Regions from separate parts of the Rhizobium sp. SRDI943 genome, predicted to be linked through region 2. Evidence: predicted binding sites of a transcription regulator. Region 2 holds the regulator's gene; the other holds the start of a gene.
The links. The regulator PhoB, encoded in region 2, activates phosphate uptake and scavenging genes when phosphate is short. The targets are predictions, from matches to a motif close to TGTCATNNANCTGTCAT.

Region 1: a site for PhoB is predicted at 5,193-5,209, ahead of AC245Y_RS21865 (NAD-glutamate dehydrogenase). Genes of this name have one in related genera too.

What each region holds. Positions count from the first base shown of each region.
Region 1 is NZ_CM172787.1:4,360,641-4,368,106, forward strand. It holds gene AC245Y_RS21840 (aspartate-semialdehyde dehydrogenase) at 1-689, shown strand, start outside; gene AC245Y_RS21845 (lytic murein transglycosylase) at 968-1,789, shown strand; gene AC245Y_RS21850 (GGDEF domain-containing protein) at 1,835-3,454, opposite strand; gene AC245Y_RS21855 (carbonic anhydrase) at 3,551-4,192, opposite strand; gene pdxY (pyridoxal kinase PdxY) at 4,264-5,139, opposite strand; gene AC245Y_RS21865 (NAD-glutamate dehydrogenase) at 5,414-7,466, shown strand, end outside.
Region 2 is NZ_CM172787.1:178,531-185,996, forward strand. It holds gene pstC (phosphate ABC transporter permease subunit PstC) at 1-1,195, shown strand, start outside; gene pstA (phosphate ABC transporter permease PstA) at 1,192-2,514, shown strand; gene pstB (phosphate ABC transporter ATP-binding protein PstB) at 2,531-3,346, shown strand; gene phoU (phosphate signaling complex protein PhoU) at 3,391-4,104, shown strand; gene phoB (phosphate regulon transcriptional regulator PhoB) at 4,239-4,922, shown strand; gene AC245Y_RS00935 (GcrA family cell cycle regulator) at 5,206-5,739, opposite strand; gene AC245Y_RS00940 (aspartate aminotransferase family protein) at 6,160-7,359, shown strand; gene argF (ornithine carbamoyltransferase) at 7,402-7,466, shown strand, end outside.

The DNA.
Region 1 (7,466 bases), 650 kb from region 2:
TCAGCCAGTTCACCAAGCGCAACATCATCGCCAATCCGAATTGCTCGACCGCCCAGCTGGTGGTGGCGTTGAAGCCGCTGCACGACTTTGCCAAGATCAAGCGCGTCGTCATCTCGACCTACCAGTCGGTCTCCGGCGCCGGCAAGGACGGTATGGACGAGCTCTTCAATCAGACGCGCGCCGTCTTCGTCGCCGATCCGATCGAGAACAAGAAGTTCACCAAGCGTATTGCCTTTAATGTCATCCCGCACATCGACGTCTTCATGGAGGACGGCTACACCAAGGAAGAGTGGAAGGTGCTGGCCGAGACGAAGAAGATGCTCGACCCGAAGATCAAGGTGACCTGCACCGCGGTGCGCGTGCCGGTTTTCATCGGTCATTCGGAATCGGTCAACATCGAATTCGAAAACGAGATCACCGCCGACCAGGCCCGCGACATCCTGCGCGATGCACCGGGCTGCCTCGTCATCGACAAGCGCGAGGATGGCGGCTACATCACGCCTTATGAATCGGCTGGCGAGGATGCGACCTACATCTCGCGCATCCGTGAGGATGCGACGGTCGAAAACGGCCTCAACATCTGGGTGGTCTCCGACAATCTGCGCAAGGGCGCTGCGTTGAACGCCATCCAGATCGCCGAGCTGCTCGTCAATCGTGGTCTCGTCAAGCCGCGCAAGCAGGCTGCCTGATACCATTTGTAAACCATAATATGCTAAAGCCCTGCTGATGATGAAGGCCGGGCTTTTTGCCGAATTATGGACGCTTCTTGTCCATAAGCGCTTGCTGAAAAAGGTGACCGTGACAAGATCGCCTTCGGCTGGCATTCTGCCCGGCATCAAGCCAAAGCATGCCGTCCAAAACCGTGCAGCGGTTCGGGACAGCGACATGAACAGAATGAAGACTTTGAGCGCGTCGCATGGCCCCGATCGGCCGCGGCGCGCTTCAGCAGACCGGAGCGGGGTTTCTCATGCGCATGACAACATTTTTTCTGGCGGCGTTTACGGCGGCGGGCGTCCTCCACGCGTTGCCGGCAGCGGCCCAGGGCGCTCAATGCGGCAATAATAGCAGCGGTTTCGGTGCATGGGTCGCCGACTTCAAGCAGGAAGCGGCGGCAAACGGCGTCAGCCGCTCGGTCCTCGACCGCGCCTTCGCCAACGTCAATTACAACAAACCGACGATCGCCGCCGACCGCGGCCAGAAGAGCTTCAAGCTCTCCTTCGACGCTTTCATGCAGAAGCGCGGCGGTGCCACGGTCATCTCCCGCGGCCGCAGCATGAAGGCAGCCAATAAGGCGCTTTTTGCCTCGATCGAGCGCCGTTTCGGCGTTCCGGCCGGCCCGCTGGTTGCCATCTGGGGCATGGAGACCGGTTTCGGCAGCTATATGGGCAACCAGCATACGCTATCGGCTGTTTCGACCCTTGCCTATGACTGCCGTCGCTCGGACTATTTCACCGACCAGCTCTATGCAGCACTCCAGCTCGTCTCCGAGGGTTATCTGAGCCCACAGGCCAAGGGCGCTGCCCATGGTGAAATCGGCCAGACGCAGTTTCTGCCGCGTAATGTCGTGCGCTTCGGCGCCGACGGCGACGGCGACGGCCGCGTCGACATGGTCGGTTCCCGCGCCGATGCACTGGCCTCAACGGCGAATTTCCTCAAGGGCCACGGCTGGCGCGCCGGCGCCGGCTATCAGCCGGGAGAGCCGAATTTCGTCGCCATCCAGGGCTGGAACGCCGCCAGCGTCTACCAGCAGGCGATCGCCTATATCGGTCAGCAGATCGACGGCAAATAAGCTCGACTGAATACGCCAAAACGCCGCTGCGATATGCGGCGTTTTTCATATGCGGGAATCAAAGCCACCGCCCGACACCGCCTTGCGTCGCTCCTCCTGGGCCGGGGCCGGCAGGGTCGGTCCCGAGACGACGCAGTTGCGGCCGGAGGCCTTGGCGGCGTAAAGCGCCAGGTCGGCGCGTTTGACCAGATCCTCGAAGTTCCGGTTGGTGGCTTCATTTGCCCGTCCGGCGCATCCGAAACTTGCCGTCACCTTGAGAACATCGCCGCTCGGCAGGGGGATTTCCGCCGCCTCGATCGCCAGCCGCACACGCTCGGCAACGATTGCAGCATCGTCAGGCGTCGAATCCGGCAGAAGCGCCAGGAACTCCTCGCCGCCATGGCGCACCAGCAGATCGAAGGAACGAAAATTCTTACGCGCGACGCCCGCGACATGCCGGAGCACAGCATCGCCGGCGTCATGCCCGTGAACGTCGTTGATCTTCTTGAAATGATCGAGGTCGAAGAGCACGACGGAAATCCAGCGTGATCCGTGCTCGGCCTGTGTGAGAAGTGCGGATGCGGCGACCTCGAAGCCGCGCCTGTTGTAAAGCCCGGTCAGAAGATCGGTCTGGGCGGCGCTGCGCAGCTCGCCGACCAGCGTCTCCCGATCCTGGGTCAGTCGGTCGATCAGGCGAAGGCCCTTTGCCGCCAGCAGCAGCACCAATGTGGCGAGAATCAGCAGGCCGGCACACAGCGCCAGGATCCGCGTCAGGTGTATGTGCGAGCGCGTCGACAGGTTTTCGCCGGTCTCGTGAATATCCTGTGCGGCCTCGATCATCCTCTGCTGCAGGAAGCTCATGCGCTCGCTCTGCGCGGCGGCCCAGACGTCATGCACCGCGCGTGTCGGCCGCGCTCCGGCGAGAATGGCATCGGTGATCGCATTCGCCTTTACCTGGCTGGCGCTGCCAAGATAAGCGACGATGTTGCGCACGACCGGCGCGGAGGAATGGAAAACCATGTGATCCATGCCCTCGCCGAGCATGACCTTGCCCTGCACGAAGAGCTCGACCGGCAATCTGGCGGAAACCCCCTGGTTGAGATAACGGGTGCCGATCCCGGTGATCAGCCTTTCGCCGTAATAGGTCAGCAGGATGCCCATCAGCTGGTTGGATTTCTCAAGCAGCACCGGATCGCTGATCAGCGGTGAAAGCGCATCGACGACGGCAAGCTGCTTGAGAGCCGCATACCAGTAAATGGAACCGGGATCGCTGCCGGCATAACGGCCCTGGTCGACGGCGCTGCGCGCCGCGACGATACGGCTGTAGGCAAGGCTGAGAATCGATAATTCGCCGACGAGCCCCTCGTCGAGCGCCTCGCGGGAGGGCAGGCTGGCATAAAAAGCGCGGCGTTCGCGATCGAGCGTCACCCGGCTTTGCTGCATGTCGATAGCAGTCATGTCGCTGGGATCTGCGAGGTAGCGGCGGGTGGCGCCAATTTCAGTCAGAATCTCCGTGGCGGCGATCGACCCGCCACGGGCAAGCACATCGGCGAACTGCCGGTCCTTTTCGAGGTTCCAGTAATGATTGACCGAAGAACGTATGACGACGACGCCTTCAATGAGCATGAAGACGAAGGGCAGCATGATGGCGGCCAGGATAACCTTTTTAATGGTTTCGAACTTCATCGCCAATCGCCACGGTGATCAAAACGTCGGTCGTGCGCGACCAATTGACGGCGAGCTTAACAACAATCCTTAAAAAACTGATAAACCGGCATGTCCCTAGATTTCGGGACGAATGAAGTCGCGTGTCTCGGCGTCCATGACCCAGAGTTCACCAGTCGAAATGTCGAACCAGGCGCCGTGGAGATGCAGGTTTCCCGCTTCCTCGAGCGCCTTGATGTCGGGAAAGCTTCTGAGATTGTTGATCGAATTGCGGATGGAGACACGCTCCAGCGCCGTCTGCCGCTCGGCGGCCGTCATCACGTCGTTGCTCTGGATCTGCTCGGCGGCAGGTTTGACCAGCGACATCCAGCGGCCGATGAAATCGCCGGGCGACAATGGCTCGGCATTCGGATCGAGCGCTGAACGGATGCCGCCGCAGCGGCCGTGACCCATCACGACGATATCCGAGACCTTCAGCACCTGCACGGCAAATTCGAGTGCGGCCGACGTCGAATGAAAATGGCCATCCGGCTCGTAGGGCGGGACCATGTTGGCAACGTTGCGAATGACGAAGAGCTCGCCCGGGCCGGCATCGAAGATCAGCTCCGGTGCCGCGCGAGAATCCGAACAGGCAATGACAAGCGTATGGGGACTTTGACCATTTTCGGCAAGCTGCCGATACCTGTCGCGGGCGTCGGAATAGCGCCCGTTCATGAAGTTGCGATAGCCGTCCAGAAGAGGGTTTGGAAAACGCTGCATGCTTCTGGATTAGCGCGCGCGGACGACAAGATCAACTGCTGCACCGCAAAATGAACATATTGGCAGATGGGTCACTTTTTCCGTCGCTGCGCCGGGTGCACGAGCCGGCGCATCTGCACCATGGCCATCGGCGTCGAAAGGCTGGAAGCATCGCTCGCCAGCATCAACTCGTTGCTGCCGCGCTTGACGGCCCGCGCAAGCACCTCGAAGACGCTGGCCGTGGCAAGTTGCAGCGCCTTTTCGTCCTCGAGCCCGGAAAGCAGGCGCGACAGGAAGACGGCGGCAAGTAGGTCGCCTAGACCATTCGGCGGGTTTTCGACGACACGGTGCTCGGCAAGAAGCGCGTGGCGACCGGAAAGATAAAGATTGCCGGTACCGCCTGCCATCATCGGAACGGCTGAAGTGACGAGCATGCGCGATGGTCCGAGCGCGAGCGCCGCCTCCATGATCGTGCTGTTGTCTTCCAGCGCCGCCCCCGAAAGCCATGCGAGCTCGTACCGGTTCGGCGTCGCGAGCGAGGCAAGCGGAATAAGATGATCGCGAATGGCCTCTGCAGTCGCTTCCGGCACATAAAGGCCGCCGAGATCGCCCATGACGGGATCGCAGACATACAGCAGCTCGGGATTGTTTTGCCGGAGCGCACCGATCAGCCGGGCGACGGAGCGCGCCTGGGCAGCATTGCCGAAATAGCCCGAAAGCACCGCCTTGACTTCGCCGATCCAGGGTGCGCGGATCAGGTCGTCGATCGCCGCGTCGAAATCCGCTTCCGCAAAAGTCAGTCGCGTCGAGCGGCCGTGGCCGGGATGCCAGGGAAGCACGATGGTCGGCATGGCCCAGACCGGATGACCGAGCGTCTCCAAAGCAAAGACGGCTGCCCGGTTTCCGACCGAGCCACGCACAACATGGCTGGAAATGACGATGACTGCGCCCGCTGCATTTTCCGACATGATACTCGATATCCGAATGACGATCGCCGTTGATGATCTTTTTGACGCCACGCTGTCAACCATTCTTCATGCGAGCATGGAAATGTGCGGCAGAACGAAAAGAACCACAGACGGGCTTCCCTTTCGAATGGCGACGAGAGCGGAAAATCTCTAAAAATCTCTCGTTTCAAGCATCAAAAATCACCAAAACATCTCTTCGGACCGCTCTTTTAGAGATTTTTTCGAGGAATCTTCTGCTAGCTTGCGAAAAATCAGACATTGAGGGAGGCGATCCATGGCTGCCAGAAACAATCCGAAACGGGAAAAGCAGGTCGAAAGCGCGCGCAAGATCGCCAAAGCGACGGGTGAGGCGCATCTCGATCCGGAAATTCTCTTCGGCCGGGCAAGCAATGACGATCTCGAGCTCTACACGCCGGAAATGCTGGCACTCTCCGCCGTGCATTCGGCAAAGGAACTCGACGCCTGGAACGGCAAGGCGCCTCGCGTCAGCATCGACACCATTGCCGATGTAACGCCCGGTGGCATCGCGGTTTCGGTGCTTTCAGTCACCGACCAGAACATGCCTTTTCTGTTTGAATCGGTCATGGGCGAAGTCACGAGCACCTATCGCGACCTGTTCATGGCCGTGCATCCCATCCTGATCATGGAAAAGGGCAAGGCGCCGGCGCACTATTCCGCCGATCACCCAAGCGATCCGGTCAACCGCGTCAGCCATATCCAGCTTCATGTCGCGCCGCTCAATTCCGCCCAGGCCGCCGATCTCGTGAAACGTATCGAAAAAGTCCTCGAACAGGTCCGCCTGTCGGTTTCCGACTGGAAGCCGATGCTTTCCAAGATCGACGGAGTGATTGCAGAGCTTGCGGCCAATGGCGCCAGCCGGAAGAAGGCCGATCGCGACGAAGCCGTCGCTTTCCTGACCTGGCTGCGCGATGAGAATTTCACGTTCCTCGGCATGCGTGAATACGTCTATTCCGGCAAGGGGACCGATGCCAGGGTCGAACGCGACAAGGGTGCTGGCCTCGGCATCCTCTCCAATCCCGATGTTCTGGTGCTGCGCACCGGCAAGGACGCCGTGACGACGACACCTGAAATCCTTGCCTTCCTCGACGGCCCGGACTTCCTGATCGTCACCAAGGCGAACGTGAAATCGATCGTCCATCGCCGGGCCTATATGGATTATGTCGGCGTCAAGCGCTTCGACGCGGAGGGCAACGTCACCGGCGAACTGCGCATCGTCGGCCTTTTCACCTCGACCGCCTATACCTCGCTCGCCTCGGAAATCCCGCTGCTGCGCTCCAAGATCGAGAAGGTGAAAGAACATTTCGGCTTCGACCCGATGAGCCATTCCGGCCGCATGCTCGACAACACGCTGGAATCCTATCCGCGCGACGACCTTTTCCAGATCGACACGACGCTGCTTGCAAGTTTCGCCGAACAGATCAACGACTTGGCCGATCGGCCGCGCGTCCGCGTCCTGCCGCGCATCGACCATTTCGACCGCTTCGTCTCGGTGATCATCTACGTGCCGCGCGAGGAGTATGACTCGATCGTCCGCGAACGGATCGGCACCTATCTGAAGACTGTCTATGACGGCCGTGTCTCGGCCTATTATCCGGCTTTCCCGGAAGGCGGCGTGGCGCGCGTGCATTTCATCATCGGCCGCTCGGGCGGCAAGACGCCACGCATTCCGCAGGCAAAGCTCGAGCAGGTGATCCGCGAAATCACCGCCCGCTGGGACGACCGTTTCGAGGCGCTGGCAGGCGCCAAGGCGCCGAAGATATCCGTCGACCAAGCCTTCCAGGATTCCTTCACTCCGGAGGAAACCGTGGCTGACCTCGCCGATATCGGTGCCTGCGCCGCCGGCGAACCACTGCGCATCCAGTTCTACCATCGGCAGGAAGAACAGGGCCGCACCCTTTCCTTGAAGATCTTCCACGCCGGCGGTCAGCTGGCGCTGTCGCGCCGCGTGCCGCTTCTCGAGAATCTCGGCTTCAACGTCGTCAGTGAACGCACTTTCGACATCGGGGTGCCGGCCGCCGATGGAGAAAAGAAACTCGTCGTGCTGCACGACATGGAGCTCGAGGCCCGCAATGGCGGTGAGATCGATCTGCAGCGTTACGGCGCCGCCCTCGAGGAAGGCTTCGTCGCCGCCTTCGCCGGCACGATCGACAATGACAGCTTCAACCGGCTGATCCTTTCGGCCGGGCTCTCGGCGCGCGAGACGAACGTGCTGCGCGCCTACGCGCGTTATCTCCGCCAGGCCGGCATCGCCTATTCGCAGGATTATATCGCGACGACGCTCGACAAATATCCCGGTGTCGCCGCCA
Region 2 (7,466 bases):
GGTGGCGACGGTTGCCCGCGGTATGACAATGCTGACCTCGGATGAAACTGCCGCAGTCGCCAACGATCCGGCTGCGCTGCAGGCCAAGCTCCTCGAAAAGGGCGTGCCGCTTGCCAGCCAGCCGCTGCCTTACATGCTCGACGCCGCCAAAAAGCTCAACGCCATGAGCATGACCAGCCGCATCGCCATGACGGCTGTTGTCTTCGCACTCGCCGTTGCCGGCGCCTTCTATGCGTTGCGTTCCATCGCTCCGCGCTTCCGCGCCCGCAACCGGGTCGAGCGCGTCATGCTCTGGGGCCTGCTGCTTGCCTCCTCGATCGCCATCCTGACGACGATCGGCATCGTCTTCTCCATGCTGTCGGAAGCCGCCCGCTTCTTTGCGGCCGTTCCCGCCATGGACTTCTTCTTCGGCACCGTCTGGGATCCACGCTTTGCCGGCGCCGGCAGCTCGTCCTTCGGCCAGTTCGGCTTGATCCCGCTACTGCTCGGCACGGTCTATATCGGCCTGGTCGCCATGCTGGTCGCCGTGCCGGTCGGCCTCTTTGCCGCCATCTACATGGCCGAATACGCCTCGCCGAAGCTGCGCGGCGTCGCCAAACCGCTCCTCGAAGTGCTCGCCGGTATTCCGACGATCGTCTACGGCTTCTTCGCGCTCGTCACCGTCGGCCCGTTCCTGCGCGATTTCTCAGCCCAGATCAGCGGCCTGCTCTCCGGCAACTACAGCAACTTCATCCAGGCGCAGAGCGTTCTGACGGCCGGCATCGTCATGGGCATCATGCTGATCCCTTACGTCTCTTCGCTGTCGGACGACATCATCACCGCCGTGCCGCGGACCTTGCGTGACGGTTCGCTCGGTCTTGGTGCCACACGCTCCGAAACCATCAAGAAAGTGGTCTTGCCCGCAGCCCTTCCCGGCATTGTCGGCGCATTGCTGATGACGGCCTCGCGCGCCATCGGCGAAACCATGATCGTCGTGCTGGCCGCCGGTGTCGCCGCCCGCATCCAGATCAACCCCTTCGAGCCGATGACGACGGTGACCGTCAAGATCGTCAACCAGCTGACCGGCGACCTTGAGTTCACCTCGCCGCAGACGCTGGTTGCCTTTGCCCTTGGCATCACCCTGTTCTGCATCACGCTTTGCCTCAATATCTATGCGCTCTACATCGTGCGCAAATACCGGGAGCAGTACGAATGACGGATATTGTTTCTCCCACATCAGGCGTCACCGTTTCCAAGGCGCCAGTGCGCCGCGATATCGGCATCAAGCGCCGCTACGCCGCCGAGCGCCGGTTCCAGGCCTATGGCATCGCCGCCATCACCTTCGGTCTCGTCTTCCTGTTCATCCTGCTGTGGACGGTGATCGGCAAGGGCTACACCGCCTTCCAGCAGACGGCGATCACCCTGCCGATCGAATTCTCCGAGAAGACGATCGACCCGAACAACAAGCGTGCGACCGACCCTTCGGTGCTGATCGCCGCCAACTACCCGGTTCTGCTGCGCGACGCGATCGTCAAGCAGCTGAACGTCAATGCCGCAAGCCGTCCCGACGTGCGCGATGCATCCGCCATGCTCTCCAAGGGTGCGCCGGTCCAGCTGCGCGACATGGTCGTTGCCGATCCGTCGATCATCGGCAAGACGGTCAATGTCACGGTGCTCGCCGACGCCAATGTCGACAGCGCCAATAAGGGCCAGATCGATCTCTCGGTCGATGAGAAGAACCGCAAGGTCAACGATAAGCAGGTCGGCTGGATGAACGAGCTGAAGGCGAGCGGCGCTCTCCACAAGCAGTTCAACACCGGCCTCTTCGTCAACGGCAACTCCAGCCGTCCGGAGGCCGCAGGCCTCGGCGTCGCCCTCATCGGCTCGCTCTACCTGATGCTGATCGTCCTCGTGCTCGCTCTGCCGATCGGCGTTGCCGCCTCGATCTATCTCGAGGAGTTCGCGCCGAAGAACAAGCTGACGGACCTGATCGAGGTCAACATCAACAACCTCGCCGCGGTCCCTTCGATCGTCTACGGCCTGCTTGGTCTGTCCGTCTTCATCAACTTCATCGGCCTGCCGCGCTCGGCCTCGCTGGTCGGTGGCCTGGTGCTGACGCTGATGACCCTGCCGACGATCATCATCGCGACGCGCGCCGCCCTTCGCGCCGTGCCGCCGTCGATCCGTGCCGCAGCCCTCGGCCTCGGCGCTTCGAAGATGCAGATGGTGTTCCACCATGTGCTGCCGCTCGCCATGCCCGGCATCCTCACCGGCACGATCATCGGCCTGGCGCATGCGCTCGGCGAAACCGCGCCGCTGCTTCTGATCGGCATGGTCGCCTTCGTCGCCAACGCGCCGACGACACCGCTCGATCCCTCGACGGCTCTGCCCGTACAGGTCTATATGTGGGCCAACGAGGCCGAACGTGCCTTCGTTGAGCGTACTTCGGGTGCCATCATCGTCCTGCTCCTGTTCCTGATCGTCATGAACATGGGCGCCATCCTCTTGCGTCGTCGCTTCGAGCGCCGCTGGTAAACGGAGTTACAAGATCATGAACATGTTGACGGAAGCTGCAGTTGAAAAGGCGCTGGATCACAAGATGAGCAACGTCCCGTATAAGATGATCGGAAAGGATGTCTCGGTTTACTACGGCGAAAAGCGCGCGCTATTCGATGTGAACCTGAACATCCGCGAAAACACCGTAACCGCCCTGATCGGCCCGTCCGGCTGCGGCAAGTCGACCTTCCTGCGCAGCCTCAACCGCATGAACGACACGATCGACGGCTGCCGCGTCACCGGCAAGATCACGCTCGACACCGACGATATCTATGATCCCGATATCGACGTCGTCGAACTTCGCGCCCGCGTCGGCATGGTCTTCCAGAAGCCGAACCCGTTCCCGAAGACGATCTATGAAAACGTCTCCTACGGCCCGCGCATCCATGGCCTCGCCAAGTCGAAGGCCGATCTCGACCAAATCGTCGAGACCAGCCTGCAGCGCGCCGGCCTCTGGAACGAGGTCAAGGACCGCGTGCACGAGTCCGGCACCGGCCTGTCGGGCGGTCAGCAGCAGCGCCTCTGCATTGCCCGTGCCGTCGCCGTCAGCCCGGAAGTGATCCTGATGGACGAGCCCTGCTCGGCGCTCGACCCGATCGCCACCGCCAAGGTCGAGGAGCTGATCCACGAGCTGCGCGAGAACTACACGATCGTCATCGTCACCCACTCCATGCAGCAGGCCGCGCGTGTTTCGCAGCGCACCGCCATGTTCCACCTCGGCAATCTCGTCGAGGAGAACGACACCGACAAGATGTTCACCAATCCCGACGATCCGCGCACCCAGGACTACATCATGGGTCGCTTCGGCTGATTTTGGCGTCACCAAGCCTTTCCGTTATTCGAGGATAAAGCCCCATGGCATCGACACATATTTATTCTGCCTATGATGATGATCTGAAGTTCCTGTCCAGGCGGATTTCCGAAATGGGCGGCCTGGCCGAGCAGATGGTCGCCGAAGCCGTGCGGGCGCTCGTCAACGGCGATACCGCGCTGGCGCAGAAGGTCATCTCCGACGATGTGATCCTCGATCACGCCGAACGCGAAATCGGCGACAAGGCGATCGTCACCATCGCCCGCCGCCAGCCGATGGCCGCGGACCTGCGCGAAATCATGGGTTCGATCCGCATCGCCGCCGATCTCGAACGTGTCGGCGACCTCGGCAAGAACACTGCCAAGCGCGTCATCGCCGTCCAAAGCACCGGCGTTCCCCGCAAGCTCGCCCGCGGCCTCGAGCATCTGTCCGAGCTGGCGCTCGTCCAGCTCAAGGAAGTGCTCGACGTCTACACCAATCGTTCCGCCGACAAGGCGAATGCGATCCGCGAACGCGACAACGAGATCGACGCGATGTACACCTCGCTGTTCCGCGAGCTCCTGACCTACATGATGGAAGATCCGCGCAACATCACCAGCTGCACGCATCTTCTCTTCTGCGCCAAGAACATCGAGCGCATCGGCGACCACGCCACCAACATCGCCGAGACGATCTATTACATGACGACAGGCGCGCAGCCGGAAGGCGATCGGCCGAAGGACGACAGCGCCAACACCGTCGGCGCGGTCACCGAATAACTGCCCACACCCCGCCGCTTGCGTGCGCGCCCGTCCGGGCGCGCAAAGAGGTCGCAGCCAATTTTTAAATTTGCGCAGGATGCATTGCTTAAATCACCCTGGTTTAAGGATCATGCGCGAGGAGACCGACACGCATGATCCCGAGAGTTGCAGTTGTTGAAGACGAAGAAGCCCTCAGCGTGCTTCTTCGCTACAATCTCGAAGCGGAAGGCTTCGAGGTCGATACCATCCTTCGTGGCGACGAAGCCGAAATGCGGCTTCAGGAGCGCACGCCCGATCTTCTCATCCTTGATTGGATGCTGCCCGGCGTCTCCGGCATCGAGCTCTGCCGGCGCCTGCGCATGCGGCCGGAGACCGAGCGTCTGCCGATCATCATGCTGACGGCGCGCGGCGAAGAGAGCGAGCGTGTCCGCGGATTGTCGACGGGCGCCGACGACTATGTCGTCAAGCCCTTCTCGACCCCCGAGCTCGTTGCCCGCGTCAAGGCGATGCTGCGTCGCGCCCGTCCCGAGGTGCTGTCGACGGTGCTGAAATGCGGTGACATCGAACTTGACCGTGAGACCCATCGCGTCCATCGCAAGACCCGCGAAGTCCGCCTCGGCCCCACCGAATTCCGCCTGCTGGAATTCCTGATGTCGTCGCCGGGCCGGGTCTTCTCCCGCTCACAGCTGTTGGATGGTGTCTGGGGCCACGATATCTATGTCGACGAGCGCACCGTCGACGTCCATGTCGGCCGCCTGCGCAAGGCGCTGAATTTCTCCAACATGCAGGACGTCATCCGCACCGTCCGCGGCGCCGGTTATTCGATGGAAGCCTGAGGGCTTTTTCGTCATGCTCGGGCTTGTCCCGCTGCTGTCCGGTTCGCGGCGATGGACTGCCCCTCATCTGGCTGCCGCCACCTTCTCCCCGTAAACGGGGCGAAGGGGATATGCCGCGACCTCTCCGTTCCCCACAACCTCGTGCAGGGCACGTCCCCTCGCCCCGTTTACGGGGAGAGGGTTAGGGTGAGGGGCAGCCATCCCCGCAATGAGCGCTTCCATCCGCGCATAAAAAAACGGGCCACTTGGCCCGTTTTCTGCATTCTAACGATGGTCAGCCCGTTCAGCTGGCCCGCGCCGCTGCCCGGCGGCGTTCGTTCACCGGCTGGTAGGCGAGCTTCTGGTGATAGCTGCAATATGGCGAATTGTCGGGGGATTCGCAGCCGCAGAAATGGAAGTCGTCCTTCAGCGGATCGCCGACCGGCCACTTGCAGGTGCGTTCGGTCAGTTCCGTCAGGCCGAGGCGGCGGGAAATCGGCACCACCACATTGCCTCTCGGCACGTATTCCATTTCCTCGATCGTTTCGATCTCGATCTCTTCCTTCAGCATCGTCGCGCCCTGCTGGCGGGTAACGGTGCGGGTGGTGATCCGAGAGGCGAAGTTCGGCGCGCGCGGCGCCGATGTATTGCGCTTCGGCGTTCGCGCCGCGGTGTTGGTGCCGCCGGCCTTGGCACGGCCGGGAAGGCACAGCCGGTGCACTTTACCGATGACCGCGTTTCGGCTGACACCGCCAAGTTGTGCCGCGATCTGGCTCGCGCTCAGTCCTTCGGCCCAAAGCTTCTTGAGTTTCTCGACCCGCTCGTCTGTCCAGTTCATGCCCTGTCTCCACCTTTTGCGTTGGTGATGGCAGAATCCCTCACCGTTGTCCCGGGAGCTCCGAAACAAGAAACGCTTGATCAATTTTGGTGACTAGTTCCGCCGCATGCAGTCTAGTAATTGATCTTTAACCTAGTGTGAGCCTGACTCCGTGACAAGAGTCGCATGAATCCGGATGAATCGAATTCGTAGTTTTCCCCAACTTGCTGTCCCTGCGTGGCATTTCTGCAATAATGCCTGTTGAAGACTGAAAATGCCGCTGTACACCCGTGCTGCATACGCTAAGGGCGCCGTTTTGTTGACATTGCAGCGCGAAAGGGAAATAGTGCCACTCGCCGCCGCAAGGCGGCATTTTTGATTTTTCGGGCCTGGTTTCCTTAGCCGGAGTCATTGCCCGGCAACTTTGATGGAGATCGCGCCATGGCTGAAGCCGCGCCGCTTTATGACACCTATTCTCGTGCCCCGCTGCGGTTCGAGCGAGGCGAGGGCGTATGGCTGATTACCGAAACTGGCGAGCGATATCTCGATTTCGGCGCCGGCGTCGCCGTCACCTCCGTCGGCCACAGCAATCCGCATGTGGTCGGCGCGCTGAAGGAGCAGGCCGACAAGGTCTGGCACCTGTCGAACATCTACGAGATCCCCGGACAGGAGCGTCTGGCTAAACGCCTGACCGACGCCACCTTCGCCGACAAGGTGTTCTTCACCAATTCGGGTGCCGAGGCGCTTGAATGCGCGATCAAGACGGCGCGCCGCTATCAGTTTTCCAAGGGCCATCCCGAGCGCTTCCATATCATCACCTTCGAAGGCGCCTTCCACGGACGGACGCTGGCGATGATCGCCGCCGGTGGCCAGGAAAAATATCTCGAAGGTTTCGGCCCCAAGGCGCCGGGTTTCGATCAGGTGGCTTTCGGCGATATCGAAGCGGTCCGCGCCGCGATCACCGAGGCGACGGCCGCCATCCTCATCGAGCCGGTGCAGGGCGAGGGCGGCGTCCGTCCTGCCACGCCTGAGTTCATGAAGGCGCTTCGCCAGCTCTGCGACGACAACGATCTGCTGTTGATCCTCGACGAGGTCCAGACCGGCGTCGGCCGCACCGGCAAGCTCTTCGCCCATGAATGGTCGGGCATCACACCCGACATCATGGCGGTCGCCAAGGGCATCGGCGGCGGTTTCCCGCTCGGCGCCTGCCTTGCCACATCAGAGGCCGCCTCCGGCATGAAGGCCGGCACCCATGGTTCGACCTATGGCGGCAATCCGCTTGCCATGGCCGTCGGCAGCGCCGTGCTCGACATCATCCTGGCCGATGGCTTCCTCCAGCAGGTGCGCGACGTCGCGCTTGTCTTCCGCCAGGGCCTCGCCTCGCTGAAGGATCGTTATCCCGATGTGATCGAAGATGTGCGCGGCGAGGGGCTGTTGCTCGGCATCAAGGCCGCCGTTCCCTCAGCCGAACTGCTGCAGGCGATCCGTGCCGCCCATCTGCTCGGCGTGCCTGCCGGCGATAATGTCATCCGCCTTCTTCCGCCGCTCGTGGTCACCGCCGAGGAAGCCCGTGAGGGCCTTGCCCGCGTCGAACGCGCCGCCGAGAGCATTCGCGCCTCCAAGGTCAAGAAGACGGCTTGAAGAGATTGCCGCCTTCGGGCGCAGCACAGGTAAGAAGACGATATGAGCCCTAAACATTTCCTCGATCTTTCGGCAGTCACATCAGCCGATCTCAGAACCATCATGAA